Regions from separate parts of the Streptomyces sp. NPDC012888 genome, predicted to be linked through region 1. Evidence: riboswitches for the same ligand, from Rfam matches in the RefSeq annotation. Region 1 holds a riboswitch; the other holds the start of a gene.

Region 1 (7,800 bases):
CCCGCGCCGGAGTTGTAGTCGGCGCCCCAGCCCATGACGATGATTCCGTAGCCCTTCTTCTTCACGTTCTCGGGCGAACCGATCGTGGAGGAGGAGAGCTTGCCGTCGTACTGGTCGATCTTGGCCTTGATGCCGACCTTGTCCAGCGCCTGCTGGAGCGACTCCGCGGTCTTGACCTCGGCGGCGCGGTTGTTGCGGACCGCGATGGTGGTCTCGAAGCCGTCCGGCTTGCCGCAGGCCTTCAGGGCCTCCTTGGCCTTGTCCGGCTGCGGGACGCCCTTGGTCAGACCGTACGGGTCGTAGGACTTGTCGGAGCCGGGGATGCCGGGGGGCAGCATGTTGGCGCCGAGGTCACCGCTGGTCGGGCCGCCGCGGGCGGTCTGCAGGGACTTCGGGTCGGCCGCGTAGATGACGGCCTTGCGGCACTCGATGTTGTCGAACGGCGCGACGGTCTGCGGGAAGGCCATGTAGCGGATGTAGCCGGTGAACGGGTTGTCCGCGTGCTTCTTCAGGTTGGGGTCACGGAGGACCTTGTTCTTGGCCGCGGTCAGCAGGCCGGTGCCGTCGACGGCGAGGTCGATGTCGCCGTTGAGCAGGCGCTGGTCCATGTCCTCGGCGTTGGTGGTGACCGTGAAGGTGACCTTGTCCGGCAGGCCCTTGCGGATCGTGTCCGTCTTCGGGTCCCAGTTCTCGTTGCGGACGAAGGTGGCGCCCTTGCCGGCGGTGAAGGACTCGACCTTGTACGGGCCGGTGGAGACCGGCTTGTTGGTGTACTTGGCGCCCTCGTCCTTGGAGGCCGGGACCGGCGAGGAGGACGGCATGGCCAGCAGGTAGCTGAAGTCGGAGCTCGGGGAGGCCAGGTTGAAGACGATGGTCTTGTCGTCCGGCGTCTGGACCGACTTCAGACCCATCTTGTTGGGGTCGGTGTCCTTGTACGGGCCGGGGTACTTCTGGCCCTGGTCGAGGACGTCGATCAGGTACGTCGGGCCACCGGACAGCACGTCCTGCGCGAAGACGCGCTCGATGCCGTACTTGATGTCCTTCGAGGTGATCGGGGTGCCGTCCTCGAACTTCACGCCGTCCTTGAGCTTCAGCGTGTAGGTCTTGCCGTCGTTGGTGATCTCCGGCAGGGCCTCGGCGAGGTCCGGGACCAGCTTGGTGCCGTCCTTGCCCGGCTTGCTGTCGTAGGCGAGCAGCTGGCGGACGTACAGGCGCTGCATGTTCCAGACGAAGCCGTAGTAGGCGCGCGCCGGGTCCAGGTAGTCCACGTCCTGCGGCGACCAGAGCTTGAGCTCGCCGCCCTTCTTGTCGGACGCGTTGACGAAGCCCTTGGTCGCCGCGTCGAAGGCCGCGCCCGCGGCGTCGGTGCTGCCCTTGCCCTCGTCCTTGCCCCCGCCACCGCACGCGGCGGTCAGCGACAGGGCGGCGACCACGGCGGTGATCGCGATTGCCTGCTTTCTGCGGATCACGGTGTGTCCAACCTCCATGAGTGGGTGAATCGTTGAAGCGGTTCAGCTGCCCTTGGGGTCGAGTGCGTCGCGCAGCCCGTCCCCGAAGAGGTTGAACGCCAGGACAGTGATGAAGATCGCGAGACCGGGGACGACCATGAACATCGGTGCGTCCTGGTAGATGGGGACGGCGTCGGACAGCATCTTGCCCCAGGACGCGGTGGGCGGCTTGACGCCGGCACCGAGGAAGCTGAGGGCCGCCTCCGTCAGGATGTTGGTCGGGATGATCAGGGTCGCGTAGACCAGGATCGGGGCGACCAGGTTGGGCAGCAGCTCCTTGATCAGGATGTAGCCGCGGCCGGCGCCGAGGCTGCGCGCGGCCTCCACGTACTCCCGTTCGCGCATCGAGATCGTCTGGCCCCGGACGATGCGCCCGATGTACGGCCAGCCGAAGAACCCGATGACGACGACCAGGACGCCCATGCGGACGCCGGTGCCCTCGAAGCCCCACACGGAGTTGGGGACCACGGAGACCAGGGCGATGGTGAAGAGCAGCTGCGGGAAGGCCAGCAGCAGGTCCATCACGCGGCTGATCAGGGCGTCGACCCAGCCGCCGAGGTAGCCCGCGAGGGCGCCCAGCAGGCTGCCGATGATCACCGAGACGAAGGCGGCGAGGAAGGCCACGGTCAGGGAGATCCGCGCGCCGTAGACGATCCGGCTGAACACGTCGCGCCCGTTGATGGGTTCGACGCCGAGCAGGTAGTCGCTGCTCATGCCGCCGAAGGCCCCGACCGGGGTGCCGAGGTCGGGATCGAGGAGATCCTCGTGGAACTCGTTGGGCGGGTGGCCCAACAGGCTCACGATCTGCGGGGCGAAGACCGCCACCAGGATCAGGAGGATCACGACCAGGCCGCCGGTCAGCGCCACTTTGTCGCGCTTGAGGCGCATCCAGGCGATCCGGCCCGGTGAGCGGCCTTCGATGGCCTTGGCAGGGACGTCGGCTACGGCAACGGTCGCGGGTGCTTCTTCCGCGCTCGTGTCGTGCAGTGGTGCCGTCATCGTGGTGGGGACCCCTCTCGGCCGACGGGTGAGCCGGCCCATGCCCGCCGCTGTGGCGGCGTTGGTGCGGAGTGGCGCTGTGAAGTGCGGGTACCGAGCCGGATATTGGCAGTGACTGGCAGGACTGACCGGCTCTTGGTGGGGGAGTCTTCATCGGGCGCTCGAGCCGCCGCCAGACCCGCAGATGAATGGATGCGCAACCGTGATGTGAGGGTCGGATTCCCGTTATCCGAACTTCGTTGCCGCCTGAGCGGAGCAAGACCGTCCGTTCGGTACGGAATCGGACATCGCGCTCAACTGCCTTCAGCAAGGCCTTATTTGGGCGTCCAACCCACCCGAACCCGGACAACGGGAAGGCCGCACGGAACGGTCGGTTCCATGCGGCCTGATACGGGTGTCTCGCCTGGTGGTCAGTACGCCGCGGCGGGTCCCTCGCGGTCGTAGAAGGGCCGGGCCTGGGAGCGCAGCCACATCGCGACGGGGTCGTGTTCGTCGGCGAGGGCCACGGTGCACACCGGCACGCCCTCGGGGACGGCGCCCACCGACTGGCGCATCATCTCGCGCACCGCCTCCAGGGCGGCCGGGGAGGAGTCGTACAGGTCGAGCCCGACGGCGAGGTACGGGGAGCCGAGCGCGGGCTGCACCCAGGCCCGGCGGAGCGAGCGGACGGCCGGGGTCCGGTGGGCGTGCTGGGTCAGCAGCCCGTAGAACTGCGGCAGCTCGATCGAGGGCTCGGTCAGCCGCAGCGGGCCGGCCGGCATCCGGTCCAGGCCGGTGGCGATGCGCCGCAGGTCGGCCCAGGGGATGCCCAGGCCGCCGCCGGCGTCGTGCGGATTGAGCCAGAGCCCCCAGCGGTCGGGGTAGAGGGCGCGGGCGACGTCCCGGCCCGTGATCACCTCGTAGCCGCGGTTCCAGCCGCTGGCGGCGAGCTCCTGCGGGGAGGTCACGCAGGGCGCGTAGCCGAGCCCCTCGACCTCCATGCCGCCGTACTGGGCGTCCGGCGAACCCGGCTGCCCGTGCCAGAGCAGCATCCACAGCCTGCCCTCGGCGAGGGCGTGCAGCAGCGCCTCGTAGTTCTCGTAGCGCCCGGGGGTCACCTGGCGCATCATGTGCTCGACCTGCCCGGCCGCGGCCGTGCCTGACGCACTCACCCGGTACCCCTCTTCGTCCGCCCGTCGTTCAAGCCCGGAAATGGAAACAGCTTACGGGTGCCTAGGGGAGATAGAACGGGTGCACGCGCTCACGGATGTGGTCGGCCACGGGATCCGCGGTGCCGTCCAGCAGGATCAGGTGCACCGGCCAGGGCGGCTGTACGCGGTTCAGGGCGCGGCCCAGGGCGTCCATCGCGGCGTCCCGGTGCTCGGGCGTCCATCCCGCCAGTTGGACACCCACGTACAGCTGGGGGGCGCCCGCCTCGACGCTCGCCAGGCAGCGGCGGGCGGACGTGACGGCCCCGGTGGCCCGGAACTCCTCGGCGGCGGCGGTCAGGAAGTCGACCGGGTCCTGCTGCCAGTCCGGTTCGAAGAGCCGGACCCGGCCGCCGGTGGCGGGCCCGTCGAGCTCGGTGCGCCCGGCCCGGCAGAGCTCGGCGACGGCGGGCGGGGGCAGCGGCACTCCGACCGCGCCCTCGGGGTTCACGGCGATGCCGAGCTGCGGGGGCAGTCCGCGGGCGAACTCCACGGCCGGGACCACGCCGAAGTCCATGCCGGGGCCGACGCAGGTGAGGAACTGGGCCTCGGAGCTGTAGACGGGGACGAACGGGGCGCCGCCGATGTCCGTGGTGGGCAGCCGGAGGCTGGCGCTGTCCGGCGCGCCGCCGGCCGGGAGCGGCACCCAGAGGTCGCTGCGGGACAGCACCTCCAGGATGCGGGGGCCGGCGGCGGGGTCGCCGAGGGCCGCGCCGAGCGCCTGTTCCAGTTCGTTGGCGGGCCAGCCGTTGCCCTGCATCGTCGCGCCTTCCCGTGGTGCGGCCCAGTGTCGCGCCGAGCGTAGCGGCTCCCGCCGGGCGCGGACGCGGGGGTCCGCCCCGCGGGCGCGCGCACGCCCGCGGGGTCCGCGCCTGCGGGGGGGGCGCGCACGGCCGCGGGGCCTCCGCTACGGGCCGAAGGTGACGCGGGTCAGCCGGGAGGCGGCGGGCCGGTCGAGCAGGACCGCCGAGGCGCAGCCCGCGGGGAGCCGGCCGGACTCGGCCGCGCGCAGCAGCCGGGAGGCAGCGGCGCGGTGCCGGGCGAAGGCGTACGCCGAGACGCCGCGGCCGCGCACGGCCTGCCCGGCCAGGGCCTCCTCGGGCGAGGCGTCGAGCAGGACCAGGTGCAGGGCACGGCCGCGCCGCCGGGCGGCCCGGCCGAGCAGGAGCCGCACCCAGCTCTGGGTGCCGCAGTCGTGGACGACCACGGAGCGGCCGGAGCGCAGGGCCCGGACCAGCCCGGCGTAGTGGTCGAGCCGGACCAGTGGCCGGTAGACGGCGTAGGGCAGGGCGGCGGGCATCCGCCGCTCCCAGCGCTCGCGGACGTCCTGGGAGTCGATGCCGCGCTCCGCGGCGGTCCGCTTGATCAGGGTGCTCTTGCCGCCGCCGGGCAGCCCGGAGACCACCACGATGTCGCCGTCGGCGAAGCCGAGCCGGGCCGGGCCGGCGCCCCGGCCGCGCAGGTCCCGGACGGTGGGTCGGGCGGCGGCCGGGGCCCCGGCCGCTCCGGCGCGGGCGGCTACGGCGGCGCGCGGCACCGGGACGGCCGCCGCCGCCACTGCCGCCGCCGCCCGCGCTCTCTCCGATGTCACCGGTCCGAATCTCCGCACAGTGTCCGCCTCCCCCGCCTCGGGTCACCGGGACCCTTTCCCCCCGAGTGTAAAGAGACGGTAATCCGGCCGGGGCGGTTCCGGCCGAGTGCCGGAACGGGGCCGCCGGACCCCGGCCGCCGGGCCTGCGGACCCCGAACCGCTGGGCCTCCGGACGCGCAGGTGACAGGTCCGCACTCACTTTCGGGCCCGCCCGCCCATCCGGGCGGATCCCGTGCAATGATGTGCGCCAACTGGACACCAACTGCATACCGGCCGCTTGAATCCGCGCGGGAGAGTTCCGGAAAGACCCCAGGCCCGTGCCGGGGACGCCGGGCGCCGAAGGAGCAAGACCCTCCCTTGAATCTCTCAGGCCCCGTACCGCGTGGATGAGGCAGATCTGAAAAGCGAGCCCCGCCGTCCGTCCGGCGCGGCTCCACCCAAGGTGCAAGCCGGGGACGCCACGCGCGACACCCGGCGAACCTCTCAGGTTCCATGACAGATGGGGAGGATCGTCCTCGTCATGTCATGTCGATGCCCTGGGACCTGGGAGCCGTACCCATGAGCAATGCCCCCCGTCTGACCGCCCTCGATGCGCTGCACCGCGAGCTCGGTGCGACCATGACCGACTTCGCGGGCTGGGACATGCCGCTGCGCTACGGCAGCGAGCGCGACGAGCACAACGCGGTCCGCACCAAGGCCGGGCTCTTCGACCTCTCCCACATGGGCGAGATCACCCTGACCGGCCCGGAGGCCGTCAAGGCGCTCGACTACGCGCTGGTCGGCAACATCTCCACGGTCGGCGTCGGCCGCGCCCGCTACACCCACATCTGCCAGGAGGACGGCGGGATCCTCGACGACCTGATCGTCTACCGCCTCGGCGAGACCGAGTTCATGGTCGTGGCGAACGCCTCCAACGCGCAGGTGGTCCTCGACGCGCTGACGGAGCGCGCCGCCGGCTTCGACACCGAGGTCCGCGACGACCGCGACGCCTACGCGCTGATCGCCGTCCAGGGCCCGGAGTCCCCCGGCATCCTGAAGTCGCTGACCGACGCCGACCTGGACGGCCTGAAGTACTACGCCGGCCTGCCCGGCACGGTCGCCGGCGTCCCGGCGCTGATCGCCCGCACCGGCTACACCGGCGAGGACGGCTTCGAGCTGTTCGTGAAGCCGGAGCACGCCGTCGCCCTGTGGCAGGCCCTGACGGAGGCCGGCGCGGGCGCCGGTCTGGTCCCGTGCGGCCTGTCCTGCCGCGACACCCTGCGCCTGGAGGCGGGCATGCCGCTGTACGGGCACGAGCTGACCACCGCCCTCACCCCGTTCGACGCGGGCCTGGGCCGGGTCGTGAAGTTCGAGAAGGAAGGCGACTTCGTCGGCCGCGCCGCGCTGGAGGCCGCCGCCGAGAAGGCCGGGGCCGAGGCCCCGCGCAAGCTGGTCGGCCTGATCGCCGAGGGCCGCCGGGTGCCGCGCGCCGGGTTCTCCGTGGTCGTGGACGGCAAGGTGGTCGGCGAGGTGACCTCCGGCGCGCCCTCCCCCACCCTGGGCAAGCCGATCGCCATGGCGTACGTGGACGCGGACCACGCCGCGCCCGGCACCTCCGGCGTCGGCGTGGACATTCGCGGTACCCATGAGCCCTACGAGGTCGTGGCCCTGCCGTTCTACAAGCGCCAGAAGTGACGATCGCCCCACCGGCACCCGTCTCACCCGGCAAGACCACAGTTCACCAGCACTCCCCCGCATCCAGGAGAATCAGGTCATGAGCAACCCCCAGCAGCTGCGCTTCAGCAAGGAACACGAGTGGGTCTCGGAGGCCGACGCGGACGGCGTCGCCACGGTCGGCATCACCGAGTACGCGGCCAACGCGCTCGGTGACGTCGTCTACGCCCAGCTGCCCGCGGTCGGTGACACCGTCACCGCCGGCGAGTCCTGCGGCGAGCTGGAGTCCACCAAGTCCGTCAGCGACCTGTTCGCGCCGGTGTCCGGCGAGGTCGTCGAGGCTAACCAGGACGTCGTGGACGACCCGGCGCTCGTGAACACCGCCCCCTTCGAGGGCGGCTGGCTGTTCAAGGTCAAGATCACCGGCGGCGCCGAGGACCTGATGTCCGCCGACGAGTACAGCTCCTTCACCGCCGGCTGATCCAGCCGAGAACATAAGGGTAGAGATGTCTGTTCTGAACACCCCTCTGCACGAGCTCGACCCGGACGTCGCCGCCGCCGTCGACGCGGAGCTCGCGCGCCAGCAGTCGACCCTGGAAATGATCGCGTCGGAGAACTTCGCCCCGGTCGCCGTCATGGAGGCCCAGGGCTCGGTCCTGACCAACAAGTACGCCGAGGGCTACCCGGGCCGCCGCTACTACGGCGGCTGCGAGCACGTCGACGTCGTCGAGCAGATCGCCATCGACCGGATCAAGGCCCTGTTCGGCGCCGAGGCCGCGAACGTCCAGCCGCACTCGGGTGCGCAGGCCAACGCCGCCGCCATGTTCGCGCTGCTGAAGCCGGGCGACACCATCATGGGCCT
Region 2 (7,800 bases), on a different contig from region 1:
GCGGCGTTCCACACGTCGGCGAACCGGGCCGGGGTGACCTGGAGGTGCAGCTGCACGGAGGTGCAGGCGGCCTCCGGCACGATCGAGCCGGCGGTCCAGCTCACCCGCTCCACCCCGTCGATGTCCAGGTGGAAGTCCTCGCCGCGCATCATCAGGATCTGCTCGTTCAGCAGCGAATACCGGTCCACCGCCGACAGGTTGGCGGCGACCAGGTCGGCGCGGGTGATGGTCGGCAGGATCCCGATCATCACGACGCCGGCGTCCACCTCCGCGGCCTGCCGGTGGGCGTAGCCGAGCCCGGCGTCGAGCTCCTCGGCGAGCTGGTCGAATACCCTCCCGCCGAGCCGGTGCGGGAGTATGTTGACCTCCAGGTTGAACATTCCGAGTTCGGTCTGGAAATCAGGGCTGGCAATACGGTCCAGAACCTGGGCATTCACCATTCTCGGCAGTCCGTCGGGGCCCGCGAGATTCAGCTCGATCTCCAGACCCATCAGATTCCTGGGCCGGTCGAACCTCTTCTCGGCCAGAAGCCGCTCCAGTCCCTCCAGGCACTCGTGAAGCTTCCTCCGATACCGATGCCGATCGGACAGGTCGAATCCGCCTGCCACGACCTTCTCCCCCATCGAAGCTTCCCTCCTCGAGTGGGCCCCACCCGGATACCCGGGCGCGGGCGTTACGCCCGATGATGCCCGGCGACCCGGTCGGTGACACCTCCCGCACGCGACTGGCGGACGGCGCGCGCCGGTTCGGCCGGCGGGTCGCTTTGGCACATTCACCCGGCACATTGCGCCGTGAGAAATACGTGACCATGACCCGTCTACTGGGCGAACGCATTACCGACGCTTTCCAGCCGAGCCCCCGTCGGGTAACCTCCGAGGTCAGCGCGAGACCCTCGCGCGCCCTCGGCATGAAATCCATGACAGCGGGACCGGTAAGCCCCTTGTCCGCAATGGGCGGGACAGCTAGCCGAAACACTGTGTGAACACGTGTCGTATAAACTCCGCAATCGAGGCAGAGAGTCGGCGCGCGGCCATTGCCCCACAGCCCCCCTCTGGCCCCAGAATGCGTCAGCCCCCTCAGCACCCACCCGCCCCCGCACCACCGGTCTCCCAAGCGAGAGGCGACCCACTATGCCGCTGCAGTTCCCCCCGGCCCCCGCGCCCGCCCTGCGCAGCGTCCTCGCAGCACTCGGATCCCCGTCCGCGCTCAACGAGGCGCACACTCCGGCGCTCCGCGCCCTGCAGGGCCCGGTCACCGCCGAACTCCCGCTCCCGGTCCACGTACTGGACCGGGTGGTCGCGGGCGGCCGGCCACCGCGGACCCGGCTCACCGCGTGGCGGTTCCTGATCCGCGGCGGGGACAGGTTCGTCGCCGCGGCGGACACCCGGCTCACCCCGGACGGCTGGGCCTTCTCCCACTTCTTCGAGGGTCCCTACGTGGCTGCCACCGAGCGGGCGCTGCGCCAGGCCGAGTCCCTCGGGACCGGGTACCAGCCGCGGCTGCTGTCCGTGCCGGAGCTGTACATGCTGACCCTGTGGCTGCACGGGGCGGTGGGCGCCAGTCCCGCCGCCGGGCTGCCGGCCGCCGCGGACCTGCTGGTCCCGCTGGCTCCGGCGCCACCGGGGATCGCGGCGTTCCGCCCGCACCCGGTCTCCGAGCTGCTGCCCGTGATGACCCACCGGCTGACCCCGACCGCGCTGGCCGGTGAGGCCGCCTGACCCCGTTGACCCATTCGGACTAGTCCCTCGGGGTGGGTTCGTAACCATCCGAAATGACAGGGGAGTTGGGCTGAACCGCCCGCACGAGTGATGCGTCATCAATCTGTGAGGACAGCTGCCGGAAATCCCTGCGGAGCAACGCCCGTGGGGCAACACTGGGACCCTGACCACACCGAGATTGATACGGGGGGGCGGCCATGAACAACGCGGACACCGCATCGAGCCGCAGCACACAGACCACGACGCAGCGAAAGAACGCATCCATGTGCACGCACCAGCCTGCCTGTCCCTCAGCCGACTCCGCCGACCGGGAGGCCGCGCACCCCGTGGCCAACCACCCGGAACAGGGCTGGAGCCTGCTGTGCAACGGCGTCCTGCTCTTCGAGGACACCGGTGAGCTGCTGCCGGACGGCCAGATCATCGCCCCGCACCGCCCGCTCGTGGCGGCGCGGGTGGTGAAGGCCGCGTAGTCTCCGGTGGGAACGGGACCGGCCCGGGAGCCTTGCAGCTCCCGGGCCGGTCCTTTTCGCGTGGCCGCGCGCTCGCGCCGGGCCTCAGTTGTCGTACTCGTCCAGCGGCGGGCAGGAGCAGACGAGGTTGCGGTCGCCGAAGGCGCCGTCGATCCGGCGGACCGGCGGCCAGTACTTCTCGGCCGCGACGACCCCGCCCGGGAAGACCGCCTCGTCACGGGTGTACGCGTGGTTCCACTCGCCGCCCAGGGCCGCCGCCGTGTGCGGGGCGTTGGCGAGCGGGTTGTCCCCGGCCGGCCATTCGCCCGTGGCGACCTTCTCGATCTCGGCCCGGATGGCGATCATCGCGTCGCAGAACCGGTCGATCTCGGCCAGGTCCTCGGACTCGGTGGGCTCGATCATCAGCGTGCCGGCCACCGGGAACGACATGGTCGGCGCGTGGAAGCCGTAGTCGATCAGGCGCTTGGCGATGTCGTCGACCGAGACGCCGGTGGACTTCGACAGCGGGCGCAGGTCGATGATGCACTCGTGGGCGACCAGACCGCCGGGGCCCGTGTACAGCACCGGGTAGTGCGGCTCCAGGCGCTTGGCGATGTAGTTGGCGCCGAGCACGGCGACCTGGGTGGCGCGCTTGAGGCCCTCGCCACCCATCAGGCGGACGTACGACCAGGAGATCGGCAGGATGCCGGCCGAACCCCACGGAGCGGCCGAGATCGGGCCGACGCCCGTGGCCGGGCCGGCGGTCGGCTGCAGCGGGTGGTTGGGCAGGTACGGCGCCAGGTGGGCGCGGACACCGACCGGGCCGACGCCCGGGCCGCCGCCGCCGTGCGGGATGCAGAAGGTCTTGTGCAGGTTCAGGTGCGAGACGTCGCCGCCGAAGTGGCCGGGCTTGGCCAGGCCGACCAGGGCGTTGAGGTTGGCGCCGTCGACGTATACCTGGCCGCCGGCCTCGTGGACCTGGGCGCAGATGTCGGCGACGTGCTCCTCGAACACGCCGTGGGTGGACGGGTAGGTGATCATCAGCACGGAGAGCTCGTCGCGGTGCTGCTCGATCTTGGCCCGCAGGTCCTCGACGTCGATCTCACCGTCGTCGGCGGTCTTGACGACGACGACCTTCATGCCGGCCATCACGGCGCTGGCCGCGTTGGTGCCGTGCGCCGAGGACGGGATCAGGCAGACGGTGCGCTGCTCGTCGCCGTTGGCGCGGTGGTAGGCGCGGACGGCCAGCAGGCCGGCGAGCTCGCCCTGGGACCCGGCGTTCGGCTGGATGGAGACCTTGTCGTATCCGGTGACCTCGCAGAGACGTTCCTCCAGCTCGCTGATGAGCGTGGCGTAGCCCTGGGCCTGGTCGATCGGCGCGAACGGGTGCAGCTGGCCGAACTCGGGCCAGGTCACCGACTCCATCTCGGTGGTCGCGTTGAGCTTCATGGTGCAGGAGCCCAGCGGGATCATGCCGCGGTCGAGCGCGTAGTCCTTGTCCGCGAGCTTGCGCAGGTAGCGCAGCATGGCGGTCTCGGAGCGGTGCTGGTGGAACACCGGGTGGGTCAGGTAGGCGTCCGACCGCAGCAGGCCCTCGGGGAGCGCCTCGGCGGCGACCGCGTCGAGCGCGTCGACGTCGGCGGCGACACCGAAGGCGGCCCAGACCGCCTCCAGGTCGGCGCGGGTGGTGGTCTCGTCGCAGGCGATGGAGACGTGGTCGGCGTCGGCCTGGTGCAGGTTGACCCCGCCCTCGCGGGCGGCGGCGACGACCTCGGCGGCCTTCCCCGGCACCTTCGCGGTCAGGGTGTCGAAGTACGAGCCGTGGACCAGCTCGACCCCGCCGTCGGTCAGGCCGGCGGCGAGCACGGCCGCGTACCGGTGGGTGCGGCGGGCGATCTGCTTCAGGCCCTCGGGGCCGTGGTAGACGGCGTACATGCCGGCCATGACGGCGAGCAGCACCTGCGCGGTGCAGATGTTGCTGGTGGCCTTCTCGCGGCGGATGTGCTGCTCGCGGGTCTGCAGGGCCAGGCGGTAGGCCTTGTTGCCGTCGGCGTCGACGGAGACGCCGACCAGGCGGCCCGGCAGCGAACGGGCGTGCTTGGCCTGGACGGCCATGTAGCCGGCGTGCGGGCCGCCGAAGCCCATGGGGACGCCGAAGCGCTGGGTGGTGCCGACGGCGATGTCGGCGCCCAGCTCGCCCGGGGAGGTCAGCAGGGTCAGGGCCAGCAGGTCGGCGGCGACGGTGACGATCGCGCCGAGCCCGTGGGCCTGGTCGATGACCGGCTTGAGGTCGCGGACGGCACCGGAGGCGCCGGGGTACTGGAGGACGACGCCGAAGACGCCGCGCTCGGCGATCGCCTCGGGGATGCCGGCCGACAGGTCGGCGACGACGACCTCGATGCCCAGCGGCTCGGCGCGGGTCTCGATCACGGCGACCGTCTGCGGCAGGGTGTCGGCGTCGACGAGGAAGACGCCGCCCTTGACCTTGCCGACGCGGCGCGCCAGCGTCATGGCCTCGGCGGCGGCGGTGCCCTCGTCGAGCAGGGAGGCGCCGGAGGTCGGCAGGCCGGTGAGGTCGGCGACCACGGTCTGGAAGTTGAGCAGCGCCTCCAGGCGGCCCTGCGAGATCTCCGGCTGGTACGGCGTGTACGCGGTGTACCAGGCCGGGTTCTCCATCACGTTGCGGAGGATCACCGGCGGGGTGAAGGTGCCGTAGTAACCCAGGCCGATCATGGAGGAGAGGACCTGGTTGCGGTCGGCGAGCGAACGCAGCTCGGCCAGCACCTCGGCCTCGGTCCGGGCCGACGGCAGGTCCAGCGCCTCGGCGCTCTTGATGACGTCCGGTACTGCGGCGGCGGTCAGCTCGTCCAGGGAGCCGTAGCCCACCTGAGCGAGCATCTTCGCCTGCGCCTCGGCATCCGGGCCGATGTGGCGCTGCTCGAAGGGGATGCCTCGCTCCAGCTGGGAGAGCGGAATGCGGTTGGCGGTCATGTACGGAGGCCTCCTGGTCTGTACGACCTGCGAGGGGCACCACGGCGCGGGCGCCCGGACGGCCTCCCCCTCTGTCATCTCAACCTGAGAGCTTCACCGGTGCCACCCGGGGATCGCCCGGGGAACGCCGGCTTTCACCGTCGGTGAGGGAGGCGCCCGGTACTGCGGGGACCGGTGTCCACCCTGCTTTCCAGAGTGGCCTCGTCCGTGCGGTACGTCTGCCTGAGAGATTCCGGGGAGGATTTGCTCCTTCGGCGCCTCCGTCTTGCTCACTCGGAGGACTCTCCCGCACAGGGTCAACAGCCGACACCCAGCCTACCAGCGCGGATCCGGGGCCTTCCGGGGTGCCCGTGGAGCCCGGCTCAAGTGGCCCGCGCCCCGGATATGGCCTTACGTAGTCATATCGGATGCGAGTTGCGATCCATGCGACCACTTGGAGGGACCGTGCAGTCCGAGATCGATCCCCGCAGTCTCATCGGCCGCAAGGCTTTCGACCGCAACGGCGTCAAGATCGGCACCGTCGACGAGGTGTACCTGGACGACGCGACCGGGGTCCCCGAGTGGGCGGCCGTACGCACCGGCCTGTTCAGCCGGGACGCCTTCGTCCCGCTGGAGCCGAGCGAGGTCGTCGAGGACACCCTCCGCGTGCCCTTCGACCGCTCCCTGATCAAGGACGCCCCCGACTTCGGCGTGGGCCGGCACCTCTCTCCCGAGCAGGAGCTCCAGCTCTACCACCACTACGGCCTGGACACCACGCTGCCCAGCGAGTTCCACCACGACCACGACTTCGGCCAGCGCTAGCGCCCCCGCCGCCGCCCCTCCTTCAGGCCGGCCCGTCCGCGGGCCGGCCGACCAGCGGGATCGGGTCCGAGGGTTCCAGTTCCGGATCGTCCACCAGGAAGGTGCGCACCCGGCCCGGCGGCGACCCCGGCTGTTCGAACCGCACGGTGACCCGCCCCACCCCGCTCCCCTGCACCCAGCCCGGCCCGTACACGGCGTGCCGGACGTCGCTCCCGGCCGCCCAGCGGCGTTCGGGGGCGGCGGGGGCCTCGGGTGCCGCCCCTTCCGTCACGGGCTCCTCCAGGGCCTCGGGAGCCCCGGCGGCACCGCTGTCGCCGCCATTGCCGGCGGGGGCCGCGGCCAGGGTCAGGGACTGCGCGAACAGGTCCTCCTGGGTGTAGTCCGTCAGCCCGGACACCCCGACGCCGAGCAGCCGGATCCCGCCGGTGGTGTCGACGCCGTCCAGCAGCCGTCCCGCGGCCTCCCGGACCACCGCCGGGTCGTCGGTCGGCCCCCGCAGGGTCTCGGACCGGGTCAGCGTCGAGAAGTCGTACCGGCGGACCTTGAGCACGATGGTCCGGCCGGAGTGTCCCGAGGCGCGGAGCCGCTGCACGCACCGGTCGGCCAGCCGCTGGACCTCGTACCGGATCCGGATCCGGTCGTGCAGGTCCACGTCGAAGGTGTCCTCGACCGACACCGACTTCGCGTCCCGTTCGGCGACCACCGGGCGGTCGTCCAGGCCCAGCGCCATCCGGAACAGGCCGACCCCGGCCGCCCGGCCGACCAGCCGGACCAGCTCGTCCTCGCCCGCCTCCGCCAGGTCGCCCACGGTGGTGATGCCGGCGCGCCTGAGGTGGTCGCCGGTGGCCGGGCCGACCCCGGGCAGGGTGCGCACCGGCATGGGCGCCAGCAGTTCCCGTTCGGTTCCCGGCTCGATGACCAGCAGGCCGTCCGGTTTGGCTTCCTCGGAGGCCACCTTGGCCAGCATCTTCGACCCGGCCAGCCCCACCGAACCGCTGAGCCCGGTGCCCCGGCGGATGTCCGCGCGCAGGCGCTCGCCGGCGGCGCGCGCCGAGGCCGTGTCGTACGCGGCCCCGCCGGCCTCCAGGTCCACGAAGGCCTCGTCCAGGCTGAGCGGCTCGACCAGCGGGGACAGCTCGCGCAGGAGGGCCATGACGTGGTCGCTGACCGCCCGGTACAGGGTGAAGCGCGGGATCAGGTAGGCGCCGTTCGGGCACAGCCGCCGGGCCTGGGCGGTGGGCATCGCCGAGTGAACGCCGAAACGGCGGGCCTCGTAGGAGGCGGTCGCCACCACCCCGCGCGGGCCGAGACCGCCGACGATCACCGGCTTGCCGCGCAGGCTGGGCTTGGCGGCCTGCTCCGCCGAGGCGTAGAAGGCGTCCATGTCCAGGTGCAGGATGGTCGGCGCGGCTCTCACACCCCGATGCTCCCCCACACCACCGACAATGTCCCGCAAGAACGTTCGACAAGCGTCCCACGGACCACGGACCCCACTGAGCCCGCGGGCACCGGCCGTGGCCGCAGTGCGGTCAGACCGCCCGGTTGCGGCGGGCCGCGAGCTCGTCCGCAGGGTTGTGGCCGATCAGCGTCTCACCGGTGTCCACCCGCTCGCCGTGCAGCTGGGACAGGGCGTGCTCCACGTCCCGCCACACCACGCCGACGGCGATCCCGAAGATCCCCTGGCCGCCCTGGAGCAGGTCGACGACCTGGTCCGGCGAGGTGCACTCGTACACCGTCGCGCCGTCGCTCATCAGCGTCATGCGCTCCAGGTCGGCGAAGCCGCGGTCACGCAGGTGCTGGACGGCGGTCCGGATGTTCTGCAGCCCGACCCCGGTGTCCAG

What was found. Region 1 has a riboswitch for glycine ahead of gcvT (glycine cleavage system aminomethyltransferase GcvT). Riboswitches for the same ligand answer to the same signal wherever they lie in the genome.
Region 2: it holds a riboswitch for glycine, as region 1 does, so the genes downstream of both, gcvP (aminomethyl-transferring glycine dehydrogenase) here and gcvT (glycine cleavage system aminomethyltransferase GcvT) in region 1, are expected to answer to the same signal.

Annotation. Positions count from the first base shown of each region.
Region 1 covers NZ_JBIBBM010000004.1:41,913-49,712, forward strand. The annotation lists gene ACFY61_RS07615 (ABC transporter substrate-binding protein) at 1-1,487, opposite strand, end outside; gene ACFY61_RS07620 (ABC transporter permease) at 1,512-2,507, opposite strand; gene ACFY61_RS07625 (enhanced serine sensitivity protein SseB C-terminal domain-containing protein) at 2,918-3,658, opposite strand; gene ACFY61_RS07630 (enhanced serine sensitivity protein SseB) at 3,720-4,454, opposite strand; gene ACFY61_RS07635 (AAA family ATPase) at 4,602-5,285, opposite strand; glycine riboswitch at 5,564-5,676, shown strand; gene gcvT (glycine cleavage system aminomethyltransferase GcvT) at 5,844-6,959, shown strand; gene gcvH (glycine cleavage system protein GcvH) at 7,039-7,419, shown strand; gene glyA (serine hydroxymethyltransferase) at 7,445-7,800, shown strand, end outside.
Region 2 covers NZ_JBIBBM010000005.1:8,218-16,017, reverse strand. The annotation lists gene ACFY61_RS09860 (glutamate-cysteine ligase family protein) at 1-623, opposite strand, end outside; gene ACFY61_RS09855 (hypothetical protein) at 1,131-1,718, shown strand; gene ACFY61_RS09850 (DUF5999 family protein) at 1,982-2,188, shown strand; gene gcvP (aminomethyl-transferring glycine dehydrogenase) at 2,273-5,158, opposite strand; glycine riboswitch at 5,359-5,457, opposite strand; gene ACFY61_RS09840 (PRC-barrel domain-containing protein) at 5,603-5,959, shown strand; gene ACFY61_RS09835 (DNA polymerase IV) at 5,982-7,376, opposite strand; gene ACFY61_RS09830 (MerR family transcriptional regulator) at 7,489-7,800, opposite strand, start outside.